Regions from separate parts of the Rhodovulum sp. ES.010 genome, predicted to be linked through region 3. Evidence: riboswitches for the same ligand, from Rfam matches in the RefSeq annotation. Region 3 holds a riboswitch; each other region holds the start of a gene.
What was found. Region 3 has a riboswitch for cobalamin ahead of BUR28_RS07100 (DUF1636 family protein). Riboswitches for the same ligand answer to the same signal wherever they lie in the genome.
Positions count from the first base shown of each region.

Region 1 (5,707 bases), 640 kb from region 3:
ATGCGCGGGTGCGCGAACTCAACGAGGCGGAAACCGCCCTGCAAACGCTGCAGAACGAGTTGACCGGCGCGCTGAGGCAGAAGGAACGGCTGGCCCAACTCGGCGCCGCAGTCGCCAAGATCAGCCACGACCTGCGCAACATCCTGACCACCGCCCAGCTCTTCGCCGACCGGATGGAACGCAGCGAGGACCCCGCCGTGAAGCGGGCGGCCCCCAAGCTGGTGAACTCGATCAGTCGCGCAGTCAGCCTGTGCGAGACGACGCTCGCGTTCGGTCGGGCCCAAGAGCCGCCGCCGCGCCTGGAGCGGGTGAACCTCGCCGCCATCCTCAACGACGTTGTCGATGCAGAACGGCTGGCCGCGGGCGAGGAAGAGATTAGCTTTTCCGAGGATGTGCCCGCGGGCCTGACGCTCCGCGCCGACCCGGAACAACTCTACCGCGTGCTCACCAACCTCATCCGCAACGCCCGCCAGGCGATCGCGGCCACCGGGCGCCCCGGCGAGATCGGTATCCGGGCGGGGGAGGACGAGGACGCATGGACGATCCACGTCACCGATACCGGCCCCGGCTTGCCGCCGAAGGCACGCGAACACCTGTTTCAACCCTTCCAGGGCGGCACGCGCAAGGAAGGCACAGGGCTGGGCCTGGCCATCTCGGTGGAACTGGTGCGCGGCCATGGCGGCACGCTGGACCTCAAGCGGAGCGACGAGAGCGGAACGGAGTTCGAGATCCGCCTGCCGAAATCCGAGGCCGTTCTGTTTTCGGTCGAGCGCCCGGCCTCGTGACACGCCGCCCGAAACACAGCGCACGTTTGCCTCTTGCATTGCCGGTTCAGCGGCGTTACACCCCGCTCCCACGCGCTGGTAGCTCAGTTGGATAGAGTACTTGACTACGAATCAAGGGGTCGGGGGTTCGAATCCTCCCCAGCGCGCCACTCCTCCCTTTTCCAATTTAATCACTCTAAGGCATTGAACGTTGAGCCTGTTTGGGGGCTCGAAGTCCATTGTCGCGGTCGCCCCGTCCGCTGGGAGAGGCCGATCCGATGGCGCCTAACGGCGCTCGCACCACGTCGCGAGAGAGCACCAGCCGGGTGCCTTGCCATGGAGCCAAAGCGGCCCCCGAAGTCCAGGTCGCATGCCCTGCCCGCACGGCAGGGCGGAGAAATCCGCTCGTCCGGTCGCTGACGCCCCGTGCAGCAGGTCGCCGAAACGGTCGACAACACGGCCTTCGCACGCGGCGCTGGGCGACGGCACAGAAGCCGCCGCACAGGAGTTCCGGATCGGCGAAGGGCCGATTGAATGGCATCCGCGAGGGGGCTATGCAACGGGCCTCGCATCAGCAGGGAGGGATAGCCTTGGCTCGTATCATCTTTGTCACCGGCGGCGCTCGGTCTGGCAAGAGCCGCCATGCCGAGGCCCGCGTGCGGGCCTTTCCGGGCGAGCGCCTCTACATCGCCACCGCCCGCGCCGAGGACGACGAGATGCGGGCGCGGGTCGCCAAGCATATCGCCGACCGCGGGGAGGACTGGGCCACGGTCGAAGCCCCGGTGGACCTTGCGGCTGCGCTGGACCGGACCGATGGGCGCGGGCCGCGGCTGGTCGATTGTCTGACGCTTTGGCTGTCGAACCTGATGCTGGAGGGACGGGACTGGGAACCGGAGGCGGAGACGCTGCTCGCGGTGCTTGCCCGTCAGCAAAGCCCTGTGATCCTCGTCAGCAACGAGGTCGGAATGGGCATCGTGCCCGAGAACGCTTTGGCGCGCGCCTTCCGCGATGCGCAGGGGTGGCTGAACCAGCGTGTCGCCGCGATGGCGGATGAGGTGGAGTTCGTAGTCTCGGGGTTGCCACTGCGGGTCAAGGGCACGCCACCCGCTTGACGGCGCCCTTGCTTACGGCCAGTGTCGGACGCGTTCTGGTGCTCCCCTAGGGGAGTGAAAAGGGAAGCCGGTGCAAACCCGGCGCTGCCCCCGCAACTGTGAGCGGCGAGTCCCTGCCCGACAGCCACCGGCCGCAAGGCCGGGAAGGCGGGCGGATGGGCCGAGACCCGCAAGCCAGGAGACCTGCCAGAGCGTCGAACCGACCCCGGGCGGCGGGCCCGGAGGCAGGATGCGGATCCGGCCCTTCGCCGCGCCCGCACACCGGCGCCTCCTGTCCCCAACCCTGGTCAATGGCTTTCCCGAACCCTTTGGGTCGCGGAGGCCACCCACGACTCCTGTCGGCCGTGCGGGGTATGCGCGGACCGTCGGATCACCGAAAGGAGTTGCGTTCCATGCAGCCCAAGGACACGACCACGAACGAAGGCTTCAAGGGCTTCACCAACACGTCCTGCCCCTTCCTGCCCTGCCACCAGGGCGTGCAGCGCGAGTTCAACTGCCTGTTCTGCTACTGCCCGCTGATCGCCTATGAATGCCCCGGTCCCTACGAGGTCTTCACCGATGCCAACGGACTGACGCGCAAGGACTGCTCGGCCTGCACGCTGCCCCATGATGGCTATCATCAATCGTGGAACTTCATCCAGCGCTGGCTGGAATACCCCGTGGTCTGGTCCGGGAAGCCGCGGACAGATCCGCCCGTGCGTCGGCCAAGACCGCCGGGACAGGAGGGCGGCTCGGAGGATTAGAGCGGGCCGGCGTGGCGGTGGCGCTGCCCTTCGTGACCGAGGTCTGGCAGGTCTATCTGCTGATCTTCCTGCTGCAATGGGCCTCGGCCGCCTTCACCCCGACCTTCCAAGCGACCGTTCCCGACGTGCTGCCCGACGAGTCGCGCTATACTCGCGCGCTGTCGCTGTCGCGGCTAGCCGGGAGGCTGATGACCTTTTGGGGCGCTTGGATGATGGCCCACATTCTTCTGGCCGGGCTAGCGCCAGCCGGTTTGGCGCTAGCCCGGCGGGTCTGGCCCGAGCCCCAAAAGCTGAGGCGCGCGGCGTTCATCGGGCCACCCCGTTTGCGATGCTGCCCGCAATGCTGGCCGAATACCGTTCCGCCATCGTCGCGCCCTCTGCCATCGCCGCCGATGACACCGTCACCGCGCTAACCGTAACCGGCGCCTATCGGGTGGCGCAGCTTGCTGTTCGATCCATAGCTGCGACAGATTATCCGACAAAAACGCCAGGATATGTGCTGGCCTGAATTCCAGCGGCCCCAGCCACCCGAATGCGAGCCAGGTCGATCCGCGGCAATCACGTGGAGACACCATGCTCGAAATCGACGACCTTCATGTTGACGTGGCCGGCATGACCGTTCTTTCTGGCATAGATCTGACGCTGAAACCCGGCGAGTTGCATGTTCTGCTCGGCCCCAACGGCTCGGGCAAGTCGAGCCTGCTGGCGACCATCCTCGGGCTGCCGCCCTACCGGGTGACGCGGGGCACGATCCGGCTGGACGGCAAGCCGCTTGCCGACTTGCCGCAGCAGGAGCGGGCCCGGCTTGGTATCGGGATGGCGTTCCAGCGCCCGCCGAGCCTCGACGGCGTGTCGGTGAGGGCCTTCGCCGCGGCGCTTGGGGCCGAGGAGACGCTTGCCCGCGAGGCTGCGGCACTCGATCTTGTCGACTTTCTGCGGCGCGACATGAATGTCGGTTTCTCGCGCGGCGAGATAAAGCGCTGGGAAATCCTCAAGCTGCTCCTGCAGAACCCCCGGCTGATGCTTTTCGACGAACCCGAAAGCGGGGTCGACCTGGAACATGTCATGGCGATCGGTCACCCACGACATCACGATGATCGACGAGGGCGCCGAGGTCGAGATGATTTCGGGCTCGGCGGTGCCGCGCGAGGTTCGCAAGGGCCCGCGCGTCTCGATCGGCGAGACCTACATGCGGGCCAACGCAAAATGCAGGTCGGTCACGATCGAGCATTGGGGCGCCGAGATGGAAGTCTGTTCCTACGGCTATTCCCGGATGGAGGCGGGGGCATCGTCGGCATCCACCGCGATCATGATGTCGCCGATCCGGCACCACAGCAGCCAGTCGGTCTCGGCGCTCGGGGCCGGGGCGAGCGTGGTGTCGCAGTCGATCGTCTTCGCCCCCCAAGGCACCAATCGGATACTGGAGAGCGAAACCCGGCTGACGGCGGCGGGTGCCCGGTCGAAGGACGTGACGCGCGGCCACCATGATCACCGAGGCGAAATCCGGGGGCATGTAGGCCTGCCCCGTGTCCGGCGATCAGGAAGCGTCGCGAGTCACGTCGGTGGCGAAGAGCGCAACGAAGTCGTCCTGCGGCATCGGCTTGCCGAACAGGTAGCCCTGGCCCTGATCCACCCCGATGGCGCGAATGACGTCGCGCTCGTCAGCGGTTTCGATGCCCTCGCAGATCAGCGTCAGCCCGAGTTCGGCCGTCAGCATCCTGACCGACCTGACAATGGCCGCGTTCGCGCCGCCCTCGGCGACGTCCTGCATGAACATCCGATCCAGCTTGATCTTGTCGAGCGGGAGGGACGAGAGATAACCGAAGGACGCGAAGCCCGAGCCGAAATCGTCCAACGCGAGCGATGGTCCCAGGGACCGGAGGCGTTCGAGGGTGCCGATAAGCTCGGGCGCACCCGACACGAACATCGACTCCGTGATCTCGACATGAAGCCTCTGCGGATCGAGCCCCGAGGCCTCGAGCGCCTGCGTGACGTCGTGCTCGACATCGCTTCGCTGAAACTGGAGCGGCGAGACATTTACCGCGACGGTCGTGCCGGCCGGCCACCGCAGCGCGTCGCGGCAGGCCCGCTCCAGAACCCAGCGGCCAAGCTCCTCGATGAACCCGTTGCCTTCGGCGAGTTCGATGAACTCGCCGGGCGAGACCATGCCGAATTCGGGGTGCCGCCAACGGACCAGCGCCTCGGCACCGATGACCGTCATGCCCGCAAGACGGATCTGGGGCTGATATACGAGGAACATTTCGTCGTTCTGGATCGAGGACCAGAGCGCGCGTTCCAGGTTGCGCAGGCGGGCATGCCGCTCGGAGGACTGCGCGTCGAAGAAGCGGGAGCCGTCCCCGGCCGTCTGGCGCGCCTCGTCAAGGGCGAGTTCCGCCTGGACCAGCAATCTCTCGGCCGTATCGCCCGCGTCGGCCTGGATGGCGATCCCCAGCCGGATGCCCGTCCGCGCCGAAGAGCCGCCAAGACGGTAAGGCTGCGACAGCGAGGTGATCAGCCCCTCCCCCATGAGCCCCGCGGTCAGGCGATCCGCTTCCGCGCAGAACAACGCGAACGTGTCGCCACCAAGGCGCGCCACCTCGGCCAGGTGCGGGTCGGTCAGTTCGATCCGCTTGACGAAGGCACGCAAGAGATCGTCGCCCACCTGCCGCCCGAGTGTCGCGTTGACCGTCTTGAACCGATGAAGATTGAGCGCAAAGACGGCGTGGCCCGTGCCGGTCTCCAGACTGGACCTCAGGCGCGCGAGAAACTCGGCCCGGTTCATCGCTCCGGTCAGTTCATCGAAGCGCGCCATGTGATCCAGACGCGCCTCCTGGGCGCGCGTGAGGGTCACGTCGCGGGCCGTCACGCATCCGACAACGACATCGTCAAGCGCGTGCTGCGTCCGCGACGCCCTTTGCAGGCGGGACGGCGTGACCGTGTACTCGATGCGCACAGTGTCCTCGCCGCGTCGAAAGGCAAGTTCGTGCGGTCCCGGGTCCTCGACGTCTCCATTGCGAAACGCGACCATGGCCGCCTGCGCCTGCGCGGCCATTTCGGGGGGGACGGTCTCGGCCAGCCGCCTCTCTTG
Region 1 is NZ_FSRS01000001.1:2,064,906-2,070,612, forward strand. Features, by position in the region: gene BUR28_RS10040 (sensor histidine kinase) at 1-785, shown strand, start outside; tRNA gene BUR28_RS10045 (tRNA-Arg) at 858-934, shown strand; gene cobU (bifunctional adenosylcobinamide kinase/adenosylcobinamide-phosphate guanylyltransferase) at 1,355-1,876, shown strand; cobalamin riboswitch at 1,896-2,082, shown strand; gene BUR28_RS10055 (cysteine-rich small domain-containing protein) at 2,269-2,619, shown strand; partial or broken gene BUR28_RS10060 (MFS transporter) at 2,616-2,798, shown strand; gene BUR28_RS20065 (hypothetical protein) at 2,960-3,127, shown strand; partial or broken gene BUR28_RS20790 (ATP-binding cassette domain-containing protein) at 3,232-3,597, shown strand; partial or broken gene BUR28_RS20795 (hypothetical protein) at 3,740-4,057, shown strand; gene BUR28_RS10070 (EAL domain-containing protein) at 4,157-5,707, opposite strand, start outside.
Region 1: it holds a riboswitch for cobalamin, as region 3 does, so the genes downstream of both, BUR28_RS10055 (cysteine-rich small domain-containing protein) here and BUR28_RS07100 (DUF1636 family protein) in region 3, are expected to answer to the same signal.

Region 2 (5,707 bases), 400 kb from region 3:
CATGAAGAACACCAGCAACAGGAAGACCACGTCGATCATCGGGGTGAGGCTCGGTCGGCGCGCGGGGCGCGGAGCATCGAAGGCGAACATCACCCGCCCTCCCCGGCCAGGAACAACCGCGTCGCCAGATCCTCCATGTCGGCGCGCGCACTGTCGGCCACCGCCTCGAACCAGGTCAGCGCCATCGCGGCCGGAATCGCCACACTCATGCCGGCCGCCGTGGTCAGCAACGCCTCCCAGATGCCGCCCGCAAGGTCCGAGGGATCGGCCGCCGCCCCCGACGCCTCGAGCGCCTGGAACGCGTCGATCATGCCCAGCACGGTGCCGAGCAGCCCCAACAGCGGCGCGATCACCGCGATCAGTTCCAGCGCGCGCAGCCCCTCGCGCGCCTCGGACAGCAGGCGCCGGGCGATACGGGTGGTCTCCTCGCGCGCCATGGCCTCGGGCCAGCCGGCGCCCAACGCCTCGATCGCCGCGCGCACCAGGCGCGCGCGCAAACCAACCCGGCCCGCGACGGCCGCCGCGGCCTCGTCGCGTGCACCGCCCTGCCAGAGCGTGACCGCGCGCTCGGCGCGGCGCCCCGCGAAGGCGCCGAGCGCGACCAGCCGCCAGAGCTTCCACAGGATCAGCGCGAGCGTCGCCACAGACAGCGCCGCGATTGCCCAGATCGCCGGGCCGCCCCGCAACAGGAATACCGTCAACGCCTCCATCACGCCCCCCCGTTCCACAGCGCCGCCGCGATCGCGTCCAGCCCCTCGGTCAGCGCGGCGGGGCCCGGCGACAGGATCAGCGGCGACTTGATCTCGTGTATCCGGCCCGCGGCGACCGCCGGCACCGCGTCCCAGCCGGGCCGGGCCGCGATCCGCTCGGGCCGCACCTTCTTGCCGCACCAGGACGCGAGGATCACCTCGGGCGCGGCGGCGATCACGTCGGCATCGGCCACCACGCGGTCCTCCGCGGCCTGCCGGGCGGCCAGGTGGCGGAACACGTCGCGCCCGCCCGCCGCCTCGATGAGGTCCGACACCCAGCCGATGCTCGACAGGCGCGGCTCGTCCCATTCCTCGAAATAGACGGCCGGGCGGTATGCGCGGGGGGTGGCGCGCAATGCCGACAGCCGCGCCTCGTAGCCAGCCGCCAGCGCCTCGGCCAGCTCCGGCACGCCGGTCAGCACGCCGAGGAAGCGGATCATCGCGAGGATTCCGCCGACATCGCGCTGATTGAAGGCATGGACAGCCACGCCCGCGCGGATCAGTTCGGCCGCAATCTGATGCTGGATGTCGGAGAACGTCAGAACCAGATCCGGGTCGAGGGCGAGGATTTTCGGCACATCCGCGGAACTGAAAGCCCCCACCCGCGGCTTTTCGCGCCGTACGCGGGCGGGCCGCACCGCATAGCCGGTGACGCCGACGATCCGGTGCTCCTGGCCAAGGAGGTAGAGCGTCTCGACCGCCTCTTCGGTCAGGCAGACGATGCGGTCGGGCGGGAAACGTCGAGTCATGCCACGACCTCCACCGGCTGAACGACCGGCCCGTCCGCCGTATCGGAGATATAGGCGCGCAGGCCGAAGACACGGGCCAACAAGTCTTCGGTCAGCACCTCCCGCGGCGGGCCATCGGCCTCCAGCCGGCCACGGTGCAGCACCAGAAGGCGTGTGCAGTAGCGCGCCGCAAGGCCGAGATCGTGGAGCGCGGCGAGCACCAGCCGTCCCTCGGCCGCGAGCCGGGCGAAAAGCCGCATCGTGGTGATCTGGTGGGCGGGGTCGAGCCCGGCGATGGGTTCGTCGGCCATCAGGATCGGCGCCTCCTGCGCCAGTGCGCGAGCGATGAGAACCCGCGCTTGCTCGCCGCCCGACAGCGCGGTGGCACGGCGGTCGGCGAAGGCCGCGAGGTCCATCCGCGCGAGCGCCGCGGCGATGGCGCGGCGGTCGGCGTGGCCGACCCGACCGCCGCGGCCCAAATGCGGCGTTCGGCCAAGACCCACAAGCGTTTGAACGCTGACCGGCCATGCGATCTCGCGCATCTGCGGCAGCCAGGCCGCGGTACGGGCGCGTTCACCGGCCGAAAGCCGCGCCAGGCTTGATTGCCCCGCATGCGCCGACAGGCCGAGCGCCGCGCGCATCAGCGTTGTCTTGCCCGCGCCGTTCGGTCCCAGCAGCCCGACGAACGCGCCCGAACGCAACTCGGCGCTGACATCGTCCACCACCGGGCAGGGACCGCGCCGGACGGTCAGGTGCGACAGCGTCAGGCCGGTCATGCGCCCACCTCCCGCCGGGTCTTGTAGATCAGGTGGAAGAAGAGCGGCGCCCCCACGATGGCTGTCAGCACCCCGAGCTTGAGATCACGCTCGGGCACCAGCAGCCGCACGGCCAGGTCCGAGGCCAGTAGCAACGCCGCGCCCCCCAGCGCCGAGGCGAAGAGCAGACGGCCGGGCCGCGCCCCGACCAGCGGGCGCAACAGGTGCGGCACCACCAGGCCGACGAAGCCAATGGCACCCGCCACCGCCACGCCCGCCCCCACGCAGGCCGCCACTCCAAGCACCAGCGCGAGGCGCAACCGCGCCAGCCGCACGCCAAGCGCCTCGGCCGCGTCCTCGCCCAGCGTCAGCGCGTCGAGCCCGCGCCCCAGCCCCGCCAGCAGCGCCCACCCGGCGAGCGTCAGCGGCAGTGCGAGCCAGACATGCGTGAAAGACCGGTCGGCGAGCGAGCCCATCATCCAGAACACGATATCGGCAGCGGCATACGGGTTGGGCGACAGGTTCAGCACCAGCGACGTGAGCGCCGCGGCCAGCGCCGACAGGGCGATCCCCGCCAGGATCAGGGTGAACGCGCCGCCGCGCGGCCCCGCGAGCAGCAGCAAGAGCCCCACCGCGATCAGCGCGCCCAGCAGCGCCGCGCCCGGCAGCGCCAGTGCATGGGCCGCCGCAAGCCCGGTCTGCAAGGCGAGCACCGCGCCTAGCGCTGCACTCGAAGACACGCCGATAAGTCCCGGCTCTGCCAAGGGGTTTCGAAGATACCCCTGGAGCGCGGCACCCGACAGACCGAGGCTTGCCCCGACCAGCACCGCGAGGATCGCCCGCGGCAGCCGGATCTCGCGCATCACCAAGGCGGCCGCGTCACCCCGGCCGGTGACGAGCGCGGCAAGACTTTCACCTGGCGCAAGTCCTGCAGGGCCAACCAGAAGAGAGCCGACGAACAGCGCCGCAACCAGTGCTGCAAGCGCGCCTATCAGCAGCCGATACCTCACCGGCCGCCTCCGGGGGCTGGCACGATCGCGCAGGGCTGGCGCAGTGGTGTCATCGGTTCGGTCCCCTCGCCCATCCTGTCCCAGTCCGGGCGGGCGCTGGGGCCTGCCGCAGACGGTGCCTCGTCACCTCTGCGGTCTGGCCGCCTCCGGTTCGCGCCCCGCGCCCGGAAAGGGTGATCTCGCCTCGGCAGGTCTCCTGGCTTGCGGGTCGTCGCTTGGCTGGCCTTCCCGGGGCATTGCGCCCAGTGGCACCTCTCAGCCGCGCTCTCCGCCTACAGTTGCGGGGGCAGCCGCGGACTTGCCCCGTTGCCGGGGCGCACCGCGTTCCCTTTTCATCCGTCCCTTTCGGAGCGGAACCGAAGTGGCCTTTTGCCTAGCGTATCGGGCGCGCATGTCAAATCCGAATCGATCTGTCCGCAGGCAATCGCGCATACCGCTGGGCGCGGTTGAAACAGCGGCGTGCCTGACACCTTCCTGCATGGCGCCCTGGCCCGCCCCCTGGTCCCGCGGCCGTGATCTGCGCCCGCTCGCGACCGCCTTCGCAAGGTCCGCCGCATGGCGTAGGCTTGCGTTGGCCAAGCACAGGAGGTTGCCATGCACAAATGCGTTCTCGCGCTGCTCGTCGCCCTGATGCTGGGCTTGCCCGCCGTGGCCCAGCAGGCGGCCGACACCGTCGCGCCGGAGGCCGCCGCCGAGACGCCGGCGGCATTCGCCGGTCTGTCGCCCGACGCCGCGTCGGCATGGGAGGCGAAGCAGTCAGGCCGCCCCACGCAGGCACGGGACTGGATGGTCGCGGCGGCCAACCCCCTTGCCGTCGAGGCCGGGGCACGCGTCCTGCGCGCCGGCGGCAGCGCGGCCGATGCCATGGTGGCGGTGCAGGCCGTCCTGGGGCTTGTGGAGCCGCAATCCTCGGGTCTGGGCGGCGGGGCATTTCTCGTCTGGTACGACGCCCAAACCGGCACCGTCACCACGCTGGACGGCCGCGAAACCGCCCCGCTCGCGGCGACCCCGCGCCTGTTCCAGACCGCGGACGGGGAGCCGCTGGCCTTCTTCGACGCCGTGGTAGGCGGGCGCTCGGTCGGCACCCCGGGCACGCCGATGCTGCTGGAGGAGGCGCATCGCCGCTGGGGGCGGGCCAACTGGGCGGGGCTTTTCGACGACGCCATCCGACTGGCCGAGGCCGGGTTCAAGGTCTCGCCCAGGCTGGCCGATCTCGTCGCCGCCGACGCCGACCGGCTGCGCCTGTTCCCGGCGACCGAGTCATATTTCTTTCCAGACGGCGGGCCCCCCACCGCGGGCGAAACACTGACCAACCCCGCCTATGCAGACACCCTGCGCCGCCTCGCTCAAGATGGCAGCCGGGCCGTCTATACCGGTGCCGTGGCCGAAGACATCGTCGCCGCCGTGCGCGGGGCAGAGGGCAATCCCGGCGTGCTGTCGACCATCGACCTCGCACTCTATCGGGTGAAGGAGCGCCCCGCGGTCTGCGTGGAATATCGCGCCCATGACGTCTGCGGAATGGGCCCGCCCTCCTCCGGCGGGCTGACGGTCGGTCAGATCCTAGGCTTGCTGGAACAATACGACCTTTCCGCGCTGGGGCCGGATAACCCTGAAAGCTGGCGTCTGGTCGGCGATGCGGCGCGGCTCGCCTTCGCAGACCGGGGTCGCTACATGGCCGACAGCGATTTCGTGCCGGTCCCGGTCGAGGGACTCGTGGACCCGGCCTACCTTGCCTCGCGCGCCCGGCTTCTGGCCGGCGACGACGCCCTGCCCGAGGTCGCGCCGGGCACACCGGAGTGGGACCATGCGCGGGCTTGGGCCGACGACGCCTCGATCGAGTTTCCGTCCACCTCGCATATCTCGATCGTCGATGCGGACGGCAACGCGCTTTCGATGACCACGACCATCGAGAACGGTTTCGGGTCGCGACTGTTCGTACGAGGCTTCCTGCTGAACAACGAACTGACGGATTTCTCCTTCCGGTCCCATGCCGACGGCCTGCCCATCGCCAACCGGGTCGCGCCAGGCAAGCGGCCGCGCTCGTCGATGGCACCGACCATCGTGCTGCGCGACGGCGCGCCGGTGCTGGTGATCGGCAGCCCTGGCGGCAGCCGGATCATCGGTTACGTGGCCCAGGCGATCATCGCCCATCTCGACTGGGACATGAACTTGCAAGAGGCCGTGGCGATGCCGCATCTCGTGAACCGCTTCGGCACTTACGACCTTGAGGCGGGCACCACCGCTTCCAACCTTGCACCCGCGCTAGCGCGGCTGGGCTACGAAACCCACCTGCGCGACCTGAACTCGGGCCTCCACGCGATCGCCGTCGGGTCAATCCTGCAGGGTGGCGCCGATCCTAGGCGGGAGGGGATCGCCCTCGGCGATTGACCGGAGCCCTCCGCTAGGTGCCTGTTGCATTGATCTGCAACAATGCGGCATCGCAGCAAACCGCTAGGCTGCGAGGC
Region 2 is NZ_FSRS01000001.1:1,026,733-1,032,439, forward strand. Features, by position in the region: gene BUR28_RS05130 (ExbD/TolR family protein) at 1-90, opposite strand, end outside; gene BUR28_RS05135 (MotA/TolQ/ExbB proton channel family protein) at 90-710, opposite strand; gene BUR28_RS05140 (cobalamin-binding protein) at 710-1,498, opposite strand; gene BUR28_RS05145 (ABC transporter ATP-binding protein) at 1,495-2,253, opposite strand; gene BUR28_RS05150 (FecCD family ABC transporter permease) at 2,250-3,242, opposite strand; cobalamin riboswitch at 3,411-3,618, opposite strand; gene ggt (gamma-glutamyltransferase) at 3,837-5,630, shown strand.
Region 2: it holds a riboswitch for cobalamin, as region 3 does, so the genes downstream of both, BUR28_RS05150 (FecCD family ABC transporter permease) here and BUR28_RS07100 (DUF1636 family protein) in region 3, are expected to answer to the same signal.

Region 3 (5,707 bases):
CACGCCCTTGCGCACCGGCGTCCTCGTCGTGGGTGCCGGCTTTGCCGGGCTGTGCGCCGCGATCGAGGCCCGGCTGTCCGGGGCCTCGGTCACCCTGATCGACGCCGCGCCGGTCCACCTGCGCGGCGGCAACGCGCGCCATTCCCGGAACATCCGGCTGGCCCACGACAGCGAGTCGCCCTGGCAGCGCGAGCACTATCCGGTCGCGGACTTCCTTGACGACCTGGCACGGATCGGCGCCCCCGATCCGGCGCTTTCGGCCATGCTGGCGAAGAACTCGACCGACCTTGGGCGCTGGCTCGCCGCGCAGGGCGTGGTCTTCGAGCCCTGGGCGGATGGCAACCTGCCCTGGTCGCGACGCACCGCGTTCTTTCGCGGCGGCGGACAGGCGCTGGTCAACGCCCTTTACCGCCGTGCAGAGGGGCTGGGCGTCGATATCCGCTATGGCTGGCGCGTCGGGCCGCTCGACCCCGAGAGCCTCCTGCACGGGGACGGCGCGCCCGTGCGCATCGACGTGGAGATACCGGAGGGCGCCACGACGATCATGGCCGCGGCGGTTGTGCTGACCTGCGGAGGCTACGGGGCCGACCGCGACCGGCTGGCCGCGCATCTGGGGCGCGGCGCCCACGGCTTTGCAAATCGGGGAACGCCCTTTCAGCGGGGGGAGCCGCTGCTCTGGCTGCTGGACAATGGGGCCGCACGCGCGGGGCGGCCGGGCGACGGGCATCTCGTCGCGGTGGATGCCCGCACGCCCACGGACGATGCCGGGATCGTCAGCCGCGCGGACGGGATGCACCTCGGCATTGTCGTGGATGCCTCGGGGCGGCGCTTTCACGACGAGGGCGCGGTGACGGGCCCGGCACGCTATTCGCATTGGGGCCACGTCCTGGCCGGGCAGGACGACCCCCGCGCCTGGCTGGTGCTGGGGGCGGACGGAGTGGCCGCCCTGCCGCCAATGATCTATCCGCCGATTACCGCAGACAGCCCGGAGGCCCTGGCCCGCGTCTGCAAGATCGACCCGGCCGGACTTGCCGCAACGCTCAGTGAATTCGAACGTCATCGCGCGGGCGGCCCGCTCCCGGCCATTCCCCGCAGCCTATCGGGCGGTGCCCCGCTTCTGCTGTCGGCCCCTTTCGCGGCGCTTCCACTGTGCCCGGGCTTGGGCTTCACGCGGCACGGTGTCGCGGTGGATGCCGAGGCCCGGGTTCGGCTTGCAGCGGGCGGCGTCGCGCCACGATTGTTTGCGGCCGGGGCGACCATGTTCGGCGCAGTGCTTGGCGAAGGCTATCTGTCCGGAACGGCCCTCACTGTCGGCGGCGTCTTCGGGCGCATCGCGGGACGGCAGGCGGCGGACCTGGCGGGCACGGCGCCCTCCCGGATCAGCGTTGCCGCAGGCTCGTGGAAAGGTCTGCCTGATGGGCCGGCTGCCGCACCCGCTATCGACCCGGTCGAAGAGGCGCGTCGCACGCTGAACATCTGCAACACCTGCGGCTTCTGCACCGGGCTGTGCGACGTGTTCCCCGCAGCCCGTTTGCGGGCAGCCCTGACCGATGGAGATCTCCGCCACCTCGCGCACCTCTGCCACGACTGCCGGTCCTGCCACGACGACTGCCAGTATGCCCCGCCGCATGACTTTGCGGTGAACCTGCCCGCAGCGCTGGCCGAGATGCGCGCCGAGGAATACCGCGCAAGTGTGCTGCCGCGCGGCTCGGCCACGGCCTGGCTTGCGGTGGTCTATGCGCTCTGCCTCGTCGGCCTGCCGGTCGCGGCGCTTCTGCTGGTCCCGCCGCAGGCGCTTTTCAGCGCCCATGCGGGGCCCGGCAGCTTCTACGCCGTGATCCCGCATGGGGTGATGGCGGGCGGTGCCGGGTTGGCCTTCGGGGGCGCCGCGCTGATCCTCGCCGTCCGTACATGGCTTTTCTGGCGGGCGGGGCGCGGACCGGACACGCGCCATTCACCGCGAACCCTGGCGCGGGCGATCTCCGATGTCCTGACCCTGCGCAATCTTGGCGGCGGCAAGGGGCCCGGCTGCGAGACACGCGAGGGCCCCGTGGGCCCGACCCGACGTTGGGCGCATCACCTCATGGCCTACGGGTTCGGCCTCAGCTTTCTGGCAACGATTGCCGGGGCGGCGAAACACCATTTCTTCGAACAGGTCGCCCCCTACCCGGTGTTCAGCCTGCCGGTGGCGCTCGGCGCGCTGGGCGGCGTCGCGATGCTGGCGGGCCTTGCCGGGCTCGAGGCGCGACGGCTGCAGGTAGACCGGCGCCCAGCGGCGCGGCGCATGGAAAGCGCCGACCGTTTTACCCGCGCAAGCCTTGCGATCGTCGCGGCGAGCGGCCTGGCGTTGCTTGCGTTCCGTGAGACTGCGGCGATGGGCCTGTTGCTCGCCCTGCACCTCGGCAGCGTTCTGGGCCTTGCCCTGACCCTGCCGTTCGGCAAGCTGTCGCATGGGGCGTATCGCGCCCTGGCCCTGCTCCGCCATGCAGGGGAACGCGCCGCACGGGCCGCCACGCGAGACTGATCCTCCCGCTTGACAACGCGACTGTCTCGGGGGCATGACACCCGCGCTGGTGCCTGCCATCGGGCAGGTGAAAAGGGAATGCGATAAGGGCCGCGAGGTCCGAAGCGCAGCCGCCCCCGCGACCGTGACCGGAGAGGTTGCCCCACCGCCACTGGCCGACAAGGCCGGGAAGGCAGGACAACCGCCAGACTCAAGGGTCTGACATCCGCAAGCCGGGAGACCTGCCAGCGCAAGACGACGAAACCGGACGGGGTGTTCCGGTGTCGGGTCCGGCTTCGGCTCTACCCGCCATCCGCCCTTGTCCCCTGTTCATGGGGTCAGACATGATGCGATTTCCACGAAGCGACCGCCCGCGGAGGCGGATATGAGCGCCGCGTCGGACGCCGGCGTCGAGTTGCTCGTCTGCACCACCTGCCGCAGGGGCCAACCGAGCGACGCCGAGGGCCCGCGCCCCGGAGAACAGTTGCACGATGCTCTGCGCGCACAGTGGTTGCCCGACAACGTCCGCCTGAAACCCGTCGAGTGCCTGTCGAACTGCTCTTCGGGGTGCACCATCGTGCTGCGCGGCCCCGGCCGCTGGACCTGTGTCTACGGCAATCTGGACGCGGCGATCCACGCCCCCGTGATCGCCGAAGGTGCCGCGAAATACCGCGACGCGCCGGACGGGCTCGTGCCCTGGCGTGAGCGTCCCGAACATTTCCGCAAGAACTGCATCGCCCGCATTCCCCCGCTGGAGGCCTCCGAATGACCGACCTTGCCAAGCTGCCCGTCACCGTGATCACCGGCTTTCTCGGCTCGGGCAAGACCACCCTGATCCGTCACCTGATGCAGAATGCGGGCGGCAAGCGTCTGGCCGTTGTCGTCAACGAGTTCGGCGATGTCGGGGTGGATGGCGAGATCCTGAAATCCTGCGCCATCCCCGATTGCCCGGCCGAGAACATCATGGAACTGGCCAATGGTTGCATCTGCTGCACCGTGGCCGACGATTTCATCCCGACGATCGAGGCGCTGATGGCGCTGGATCCGCGCCCCGATCACATCCTGATCGAGACCAGCGGCCTGGCGCTGCCCAAGCCGCTGTTGAAGGCCTTCGACTGGCCCGACATCCGCTCGCGCATCACCGTCGACGGGGTGATCGCGGTCGCCGATGCCGAGGCCGTGGGGGCGGGCCGCTTCGCCCCGAACCTGGCCGCTGTCGACGCGCAGCGGGCCGCCGATGACAGCATCGACCACGAAACCCCGCTGTCCGAGGTGTTCGAGGACCAGATCTCCTGTGCCGATATCGTGCTCTTGACCAAGCCGGACCTCGCCGGCCCCGAGGGCTTGGCAACCGCCCGCGCCGTGATCGAGGCCGAGGCGCCGCGCAAGCTGCCCGTCGTCGAGGTGGCCGAAGGCGTGGTGGACCCCCGCGTGATCCTCGGCATCGAGGCCGCGGCCGAAGACGACCTGCACGCGCGCCCCAGCCATCACGACAGCGCGGCCGACCATGACCACGACGATTTCGAAAGCGTCGTGGTCGAGCTGCCGGAACAGGCCGACCCGGCGATCCTTGCCGGGCGCATCGCGGCGCTTGCGCGGAAACAGAACATCCTGCGCGTCAAGGGCCACGCAGCCGTTCAGGGCAAGCCGATGCGGCTGCTGGTGCAGGCGGTGGGCGCGCGCGTGCGCCACCAGTACGATCGCCCCTGGGGTGCGGACGAACCGCGTAGCACGCGCCTCGTGGTGATTGCCGAGCATGACGATATCGACGAAGGCGCGATCCACGCGGCTCTGGCGGGCTGACGGGCCATGCACGTCGTCTTTCGCGAAAACCACGGGTTGGAAGAGACCGAGACGCCGACGGATCTGGGGCAGGACCCCGCCGATCTGGTTGTGCTCTCGTTCTCGGACAGCGATCTGGGGGCCTTCGCGGCGGGCTGGCACCGTGGCTGCGGGACCGAGGGTCAGATGCCGACGCTGCGTCTGGCGAACCTCGCGGCGCTCAAGCATCCGCTTTCGGTCGACACCTATGTCGAACGCACGCTGGAGGGCGCCAGGGGAATCCTGATCCGCCTGATCGGCGGGTGCGCCTATTGGGACTACGGGTTGCAACAGGTGCAGGCGCTGGCGCAGGCCAAAGGCATCGCGCTGGCCGTGCTGCCCGCGGATGGCCGCCCCGACCCGCGGCTGGACGAGGTCTCGACCCTGCCGGTTTCCACGCTGCGGCGACTGGCGCAGCTCTGCGATGCGGGCGGCGCGGTGGCCGCACAGGCGGCGCTGACGCAGATGGCGCTCGCCGCCGGGCTCTATGCCGCGCCGGTGATGGGGGCCAAGGCGGTGCCGCAGGTCGGCGCCTGGACGCCGGAGCAAGGCGTGTGCTGTCCGCTGGCGGACCTTGGGCCTGAAACCGACCGTCCCCGGATCATCGTGACATTCTACCGCGCCTACGTGACGGCGGCCGATCTCGACCCCATCGCGGCGCTGGTCGAGGCTTTCCGGTCGCGGGGTTGCGATGTCACGGCCCTCTTCGTGCCATCGCTCAAGGCGCCCGAGGCGGCACGCTGGCTGGCGGGGCAAATCGGCCATTTGCGCCCCGCCGCCATCGTCAACGCCACGGCCTTTTCCGGCAAGGGGGAAGACGGCGCCTCGCCGCTGGATGCGGCCGGCGTGCCGGTGTTCCAAGTGGCGCTGGCGACTTCGACCGAACGGGCATGGGACGAAGCCGAACGTGGGCTTTCGCCCGCCGATCTTGCCATGCATGTGGTCCTGCCCGAGGTAGACGGGCGCATCTTCGCCGGCGTCGCGTCGTTCAAGGAGCCGGCCGCGCGCGACCCGCATCTGCAATTCGCGCGCCATGCTCACCGCGCCCATCCCGACCAGATCGCCGCGATCGCCGATCGGGTCCTGGCTTGGATCGGACTGGCGCGGCGTCCCGCGGCCGAGAGACGCCCCGCCATCGTGCTTTCGACCTATCCGGGCAAGCCCTGGCAGATGGCCCATGCGGTGGGGCTCGACGCGCTGGCTTCGGCCGAGGCGGTGCTAGAGGACCTCGGCGCCGAGGGCCTTCCTATAGCGCCCGGCCGCCCCCTGTCCGAGGCGCTGGCCGAAGAGACTTGTGCCTGGCCGCTCGACGCCTATCGCGCCGCGCTCGCCCGCCTGCCTGACGGCCTGCGGACTGCGCTCAAGGCGGCTTGGGGGGCGCCC
Region 3 is NZ_FSRS01000001.1:1,424,903-1,430,609, forward strand. Features, by position in the region: gene tcuA (FAD-dependent tricarballylate dehydrogenase TcuA) at 1-2,524, shown strand, start outside; cobalamin riboswitch at 2,555-2,768, shown strand; gene BUR28_RS07100 (DUF1636 family protein) at 2,889-3,272, shown strand; gene cobW (cobalamin biosynthesis protein CobW) at 3,269-4,306, shown strand; gene cobN (cobaltochelatase subunit CobN) at 4,313-5,707, shown strand, end outside.

Region 4 (5,707 bases), 530 kb from region 3:
CAGCATCTGGTAGCCGCCGCAAAGCCCCAGCACCCGCCCGCCGCGCCGCACATGGGCGGCGAGGTCCACGTCCCAGCCCTGGCCGCGGAGAAAGGCGAGATCGCCGCGGGTGGACTTGGTGCCGGGCAGGATCACGAGGTCGGCATTCCCGGGTAGGGGCTGGCCGGGCGGGACCATGGTCAGGCGCAGGTCCGGTTCGAGCTTCAGCGGATCGAGATCGTCGAAATTGGCGATCCGAGACAGCATCGGGCAGGCGATGTGAAACCCGCCCGTGCCGGAGGGCGCGCCCAGGTCGACCGCATCCTCGGCGGGCAGGCGGTGCGCCTGGTCGAACCACGGCACCACGCCGAACCCCGGCCACCCCGTCGCCTGCTCAACCGCCGCATAGCCGGCGTCGAAGAGACGCGGATCGCCGCGGAACTTGTTGATCGCAAAGCCCCGGACCATCGCGGCGTCGGCCGGGTCGAGCACCGCCTTCGTGCCGACGATCTGGGCGATGACGCCGCCGCGGTCGATATCGCCGACCAGGATCACCGGCACGCCGGCGGCTCGCGCGAAGCCCATGTTCGCGATGTCGCCGTCGCGCAGGTTCACCTCGGCGGGGCTGCCGGCACCTTCGACAAGCACGAGATCGGCCGAGGCCGCAAGGCGGGCGAAGCTCTCCAGCACGGGCGCCATCAGCGCGGCACGGCGGCCTGCGAAATCCGCCGCGCGCAAGGGGCCGCGGGCGTGGCCCTGCACCACGATCTGCGCCCCGGTGTCGCTTTCGGGCTTGATGAGGACCGGGTTCATGTCGGTCATCGGGTCCAGCCCGCAGGCCAGCGCCTGCAGCGCCTGCGCCCGGCCGATTTCGCCGCCATCGGCGGTGACGGCGGCGTTGTTCGACATGTTCTGCGGCTTGAACGGCGCGACCCGCAGGCCCCGCGCCCGCGCCGCGCGGCACAACCCGGCCACGAGCAGCGACTTGCCCACGTTCGAGCCGGTCCCCTGGATCATCACCGCGCGGGCGGCCATCTCACTCCTCCCTCGGCAGCGTCGCACGCCGTTCGGCGAGGCGCGCGATCGCGTCCAGCACGTGCGGCGTGCCGCAGGTCCAGTCCGGCCCGGTGAAGGCGGGACGTTCGGCGGCCGCGATGTCGCGCAGCGCCGGGTGAGCCAGGATTTCCTCGGCGCGCGAACTGGCGGGGTAGGGGCGCGAGAGAATCAGCAGGTCGGGATCGGCCGTCACGACCTCCTCCAGCGCGAGCCGCCCGCCCTGCCGAAGACCGAGTTCCGCGGCCAGATTGTCGAATCCCGCATGGGCAAGGATGTCATCGGACAGCGTGCCGGCCCCTTGCGTATAGCCGTTGGGATGGAAGATGGCGGCCAGCGGCCGCGGGCCGTCGCCGCGGGACAGCGCGGCAAGGCCCGCCTTGAATGCCGTCGCCAGCGCCTCGGCCCGCGCCGTGCGGCCAAGCAACTCGCCGACCCGGCGCAGCTGCGCCGGAATCTCGGCCACCGATCTGGTGATCTCGATTTGCGCGACCGGGATGCCCAGCCGGCGCAGCATGCCCAGCGTGGCCGGGTCGGAATAGACGCCCGCCAGCACGAGGTCGGGCCGCATCAGCGCGATCTCCTCGGCGCCGCCGCCATTCGCGGGATAGGCGCCGGCCTCCTGCGCCATCGGGGAACTGCGCGGGTCCGCTGCCAGGTCGCTGACCGAGACAAGCTGGCCCTCGCCCGCGATCAGCATGGCAAGCTGATCGGTGCAGAGATTCATCGAGACCACCCGTTCGGGCGGCTTGGCCAGCGCCGCCGCCCCGGCGCAGGCGAGGGCGGCGGCCAGCGCTATCAGCCTAGAAGGACGCACGCAGCCCCACGTAGAGCGAGCGGCCCGCACCGTTGTAGCCGCGCACCGGCTCGTAGTCCTCGTCGAACAGGTTCTCGACGCGGAGATAGGCCTCGGCGGTTTCCGTCAGGGCGTAGCTCAGGCCGGCATTGACGACCGTATAGTCCGCGATGTCCGACGGCGGTGCCGGGAACGGGTTCGTGTCGAACCGATCGGCCACCGTCTGCAGCGAGAGCCGTCCGTCGAGCCGGTCGGTCAGCCCCGCTTCGAGCCCGAGGCTGAAATCGTGGCGCGGCACCCGCACCAGCCGGTCGCCGCTGTTCTCGGCATCGGTGTAGGTATAGGCGCCGGTGAGCGCGACGGTATCGTTCAGAGCGTAGCGGCCCGACAGCTCGATCCCCTTGCTGTTGGTCGTGCCGGGCACCTGGGCGTAGGCGGCGCCGCTGAAATCGATCAGGTCGTCGATCTCGGTATAGAACAGCGTCGCTTTGGCGAAGCTCTCGCTGCCGTAGCGTTTCTCGATCCCGAGTTCCGCGCTGCGGCTCGTCTCCGGTTCCAGGGCGGCGTTGCCGAAGGGGCCGAACCGTTCGTAGAGCGAGGGGGCGCGATATCCGGTGCCGAGGACGGCGCGGACGATCACGTCTTCGCGCGGCCGCCAGGCGAGCGCGACCCGCCCCGTGGCCTGATCGTCGAAATCGGAGTAGCTGTCGTAGCGCAGCGACAGCGCCAGGTCGAGGTTGGCCGTCGGGGCATACTGCACCTCGCCGAAGACTGCGCCGTTCTCCCCATCGTAGGACGCGCCGTCGAGCGTCGCCGTCTCCTCGGTCCAGTCCGCGCCAAAGGCGAGCGACAGGTCCGCGTCCAGGTCGACCGCGCCGAGATACTCGAGCTTGATGCGCTCGCCCACGAAGCGTTCGGTGAAGCCGCCCTCGTCGAAGCGTTCGGTCTCGACGGTCGAGACCGCGAATTCATGATCGACTGCGCCGGTGGTCAGTTCCGCGAAGGCGCGCAGGCCCTTTCGCGTTTCGTCGATCTCGCCACTCGGGTCCGCGGCAGCGCGGTCGAACTCCACGGTGCCGTCCGACCAGAGCGCCGAGACACCGAGACGCAGGTTCTCGGTCGCGTCGAAGGCGGCGAAAAGCGTCATCAGCGACTGGTCGTAACCGTCATCCTCGCTATTCGTGTTACGTGCCGAGAAGCCGTCCGCGGTCACATGCGACAGCGTCAGCGCGATTTCGCCGCGCTCGCCGACCTGGCCGAGGTTCAGCGTCGTCGCGCCTGTGCCGTAGCTGCCGCCCTCGACGCGTGCCTGCCCGGAGAATCCTTCATCCACCGGCCGCCAGCTGGTGATGTCCACGACGCCCGCGATCGCGTTCGAGCCGTAAAGCGCCGATTGCGTGCCCTTGAGCACCTCGATCCGGCCCGGAAGCCCCGCGGTTAGCGTGCCGAAATTGAACGAGGTCTGGGTGCCGGATGGGTCGGTCACGTCGATCCCGTCGATCCGAACCCCGATATAGCTGCCGCCGAGGCCGCGCAGCCGAACCGTGGAACTGGCGCCGAGCCCGCCATTCGCGGTGACGGTGACGCCGGGCAGTTGCGACAGCGTCTGGCCCACGCTCTGGCCGCCCTCGACGATCTCGCCGAAGTCGAGCGTCTCGACCGTTGTGCCGGTGCGGTTGACCTCGATCGGTACCAGCGTCGCCGAAGCGACGAGTTCGTCGAGCAGGAAGCTGTCCTGCGCCTGTGCGGCGAGGGGAGAGAGGGCGGCGAGGCCCAGGCCGATGGCGGATGTCGTGCGAAGCATGTGCGTCCCGTTCCGTTGCAGGGCCTTTGGCGGGCCCGTTCTTCTTTTGCAAGTCATTGGAAAGGCGCACCTTTCCGCAGACGGTGAGGCATCACCACTGCGGAGTCGTCCGCCGCCCGGACCACGCCCCGCGGCCGGGCTGGGTGATCGTCCTGGCAGGTCTCCTGGCTTGCGGGTCGTCGCTTGGCTGGCCTTCCCGGACGCGTCGGTCCAGTGGCATGTAACAGCCGCGCTCTCCGCCTACAGTTGCGGGGGCAGCCACGGATTTGGCCTTCTGGCCGGACCGTGTTCCCTTTTCATAACCCGACCCCGGAGGCACGGGTTAACCAAGACGGTTCGGGGGTATGCCGGTGATGCCGCGCTGTCAAGCGGCATGGCTGCGGCAAGGCGCGGGGCTCAGGCGGGGACCGCGTTCCGGCAGATGGACAGAAGGTCGGCCTGCGCCTCTGCCGGCGCGAGGAACAGCGCCGCGCCGTCCCGGGCGGCGACATGGGCGAGGACGAGATCGTCTGCCCGCGCGGCACGCAGGATCGTCAGGCGCGGCATGGCCCGTGTGGCCGGCGGCGCGAGGGTCGGAAGGGCGGCTTCGGCAAAGTGCTGCAGGCGCATCACGAGATCGGGGTCGCCCACGGGCGTCTCGGCCCCGCCATCGGCGTCGAGGCGCAGGCCGGCCCGGCAGAGGGCGAGGCAGGCCGAGACCGGGTCCGCATCGGCCGCCGGTGTCGCGGGCGGCTGCGCGGCCGCCGCCACGAGCGCCTCGACCGAACAGCCGATCTCGGTCGGGTCGAGCCGGTCCCGCGGGCGGTCTGCGGCCACGCTGATCTCGCCCGCCTGGTCGAGAAAGCTGCGAAGCGGTCCGGCGAAGGCGGCCGCGACCGCGTCGGCAGGATCGTCCGAGTCCGGCGCCGCGGCGTTTCCGCCGTCCACGCGCAGCAGCCGCCGGCCGGCCACCAGAAGCCGGAACTCCGTGCCGTTCTCGTCGGTCAGGACCATTTCGCGGGGCAGGATCGTTTCCTCGATTTCCGACAGGAGAGCCGAGACGATTCCATCCGTGCCGCCGGCGACGGTCTGTTCGGGCGCATCGTCGCCCGTCTTGAACTTGGCGAGCTTTCTGTTGAGGCGCTCCAGGTCGGTCATCGCGGGGCACCGGGCTGGTCGGCGGGCACGATCCCGCCGATCCCCTCGCGCAGCGTGGCCATGGCGGGGTCGGGGTCGGCGGCGGCGTCGAGGATTGCACAGAGCGCCTCGTCGGGCGCGTCGGGCGCCCGCAGGTAGAGTTCGATCGCGCCCGCCCCCCAGGCAATTGCCTCGGTCGGGGGCGCGCCCAGAACTGCGTCCGCAGCGGCTGCGGCCGGTCCGACGAGGACGCGGGCGGCCCGCAGGCACAGCGCGTCGAGAACTTCCTGCGGGGCGGCCGGCGCAGCATCGGCGCGCAGGACCAGCCGGGCGGACAGGTCCACATAGGCCAGGGTCCGGCATCCCGGAATCGATTTGCGCAAGGTCTGGAGTCGCTGGGTGGCCGCCATCGCGCGCAGTCTAGTTGATTTTGCCGGACCTTCCACCGGCAAAACGCGTCATGTGCGTGCGGACGGGCAGGCACCGTACGGCGGGGAGGTCGCGGCCGTCAGAAAGGTCTGGACGCCTTGGCCTCTTCGGCGGTGGGGCGGCGGCCGCGGCTGCGGTCCCGGTCGACGGTCACCCGCCGGGGGCGCACGGCGCCGGGGTCGGCCGGGTCGGGCGGCAAGGCGTCCTCCAGCCGCAGCGGGGCCGTGTCGGCGTTGGGGGCAGGGGCCGCGTTCGTCGGCGCCGCCGGGGCGCGCGCGGGCAGATCGCCGCCGCCGGGCTGCAGTGCGTTCAGCAGGGTGATGAAGGCCTGGCTGAACGCTTCGGCTCCGCTCGCCGTCCAGCGGTCCCAATCGTTGCGGCCGGCGACCGCATCGGTCAGCGATATCGGCAGCACCTCCTTGAAAAGTCCCTCGGTCTCGCGCGAGACGCGCTTGATGACGCGGGCCTTGTCCTGGTCGGTCACCAGCTTGTCGCTGCGGGTGAGCAGCAGAAGGCTGGTGCATGCCAGC
Region 4 is NZ_FSRS01000001.1:1,952,937-1,958,643, reverse strand. Features, by position in the region: gene BUR28_RS09540 (cobyric acid synthase) at 1-1,014, opposite strand, end outside; gene BUR28_RS09535 (ABC transporter substrate-binding protein) at 1,016-1,849, opposite strand; gene BUR28_RS09530 (TonB-dependent receptor plug domain-containing protein) at 1,836-3,632, opposite strand; cobalamin riboswitch at 3,769-3,978, opposite strand; gene BUR28_RS20040 (hypothetical protein) at 4,029-4,769, opposite strand; gene BUR28_RS09520 (hypothetical protein) at 4,766-5,158, opposite strand; gene BUR28_RS09515 (dynamin family protein) at 5,257-5,707, opposite strand, start outside.
Region 4: it holds a riboswitch for cobalamin, as region 3 does, so the genes downstream of both, BUR28_RS09530 (TonB-dependent receptor plug domain-containing protein) here and BUR28_RS07100 (DUF1636 family protein) in region 3, are expected to answer to the same signal.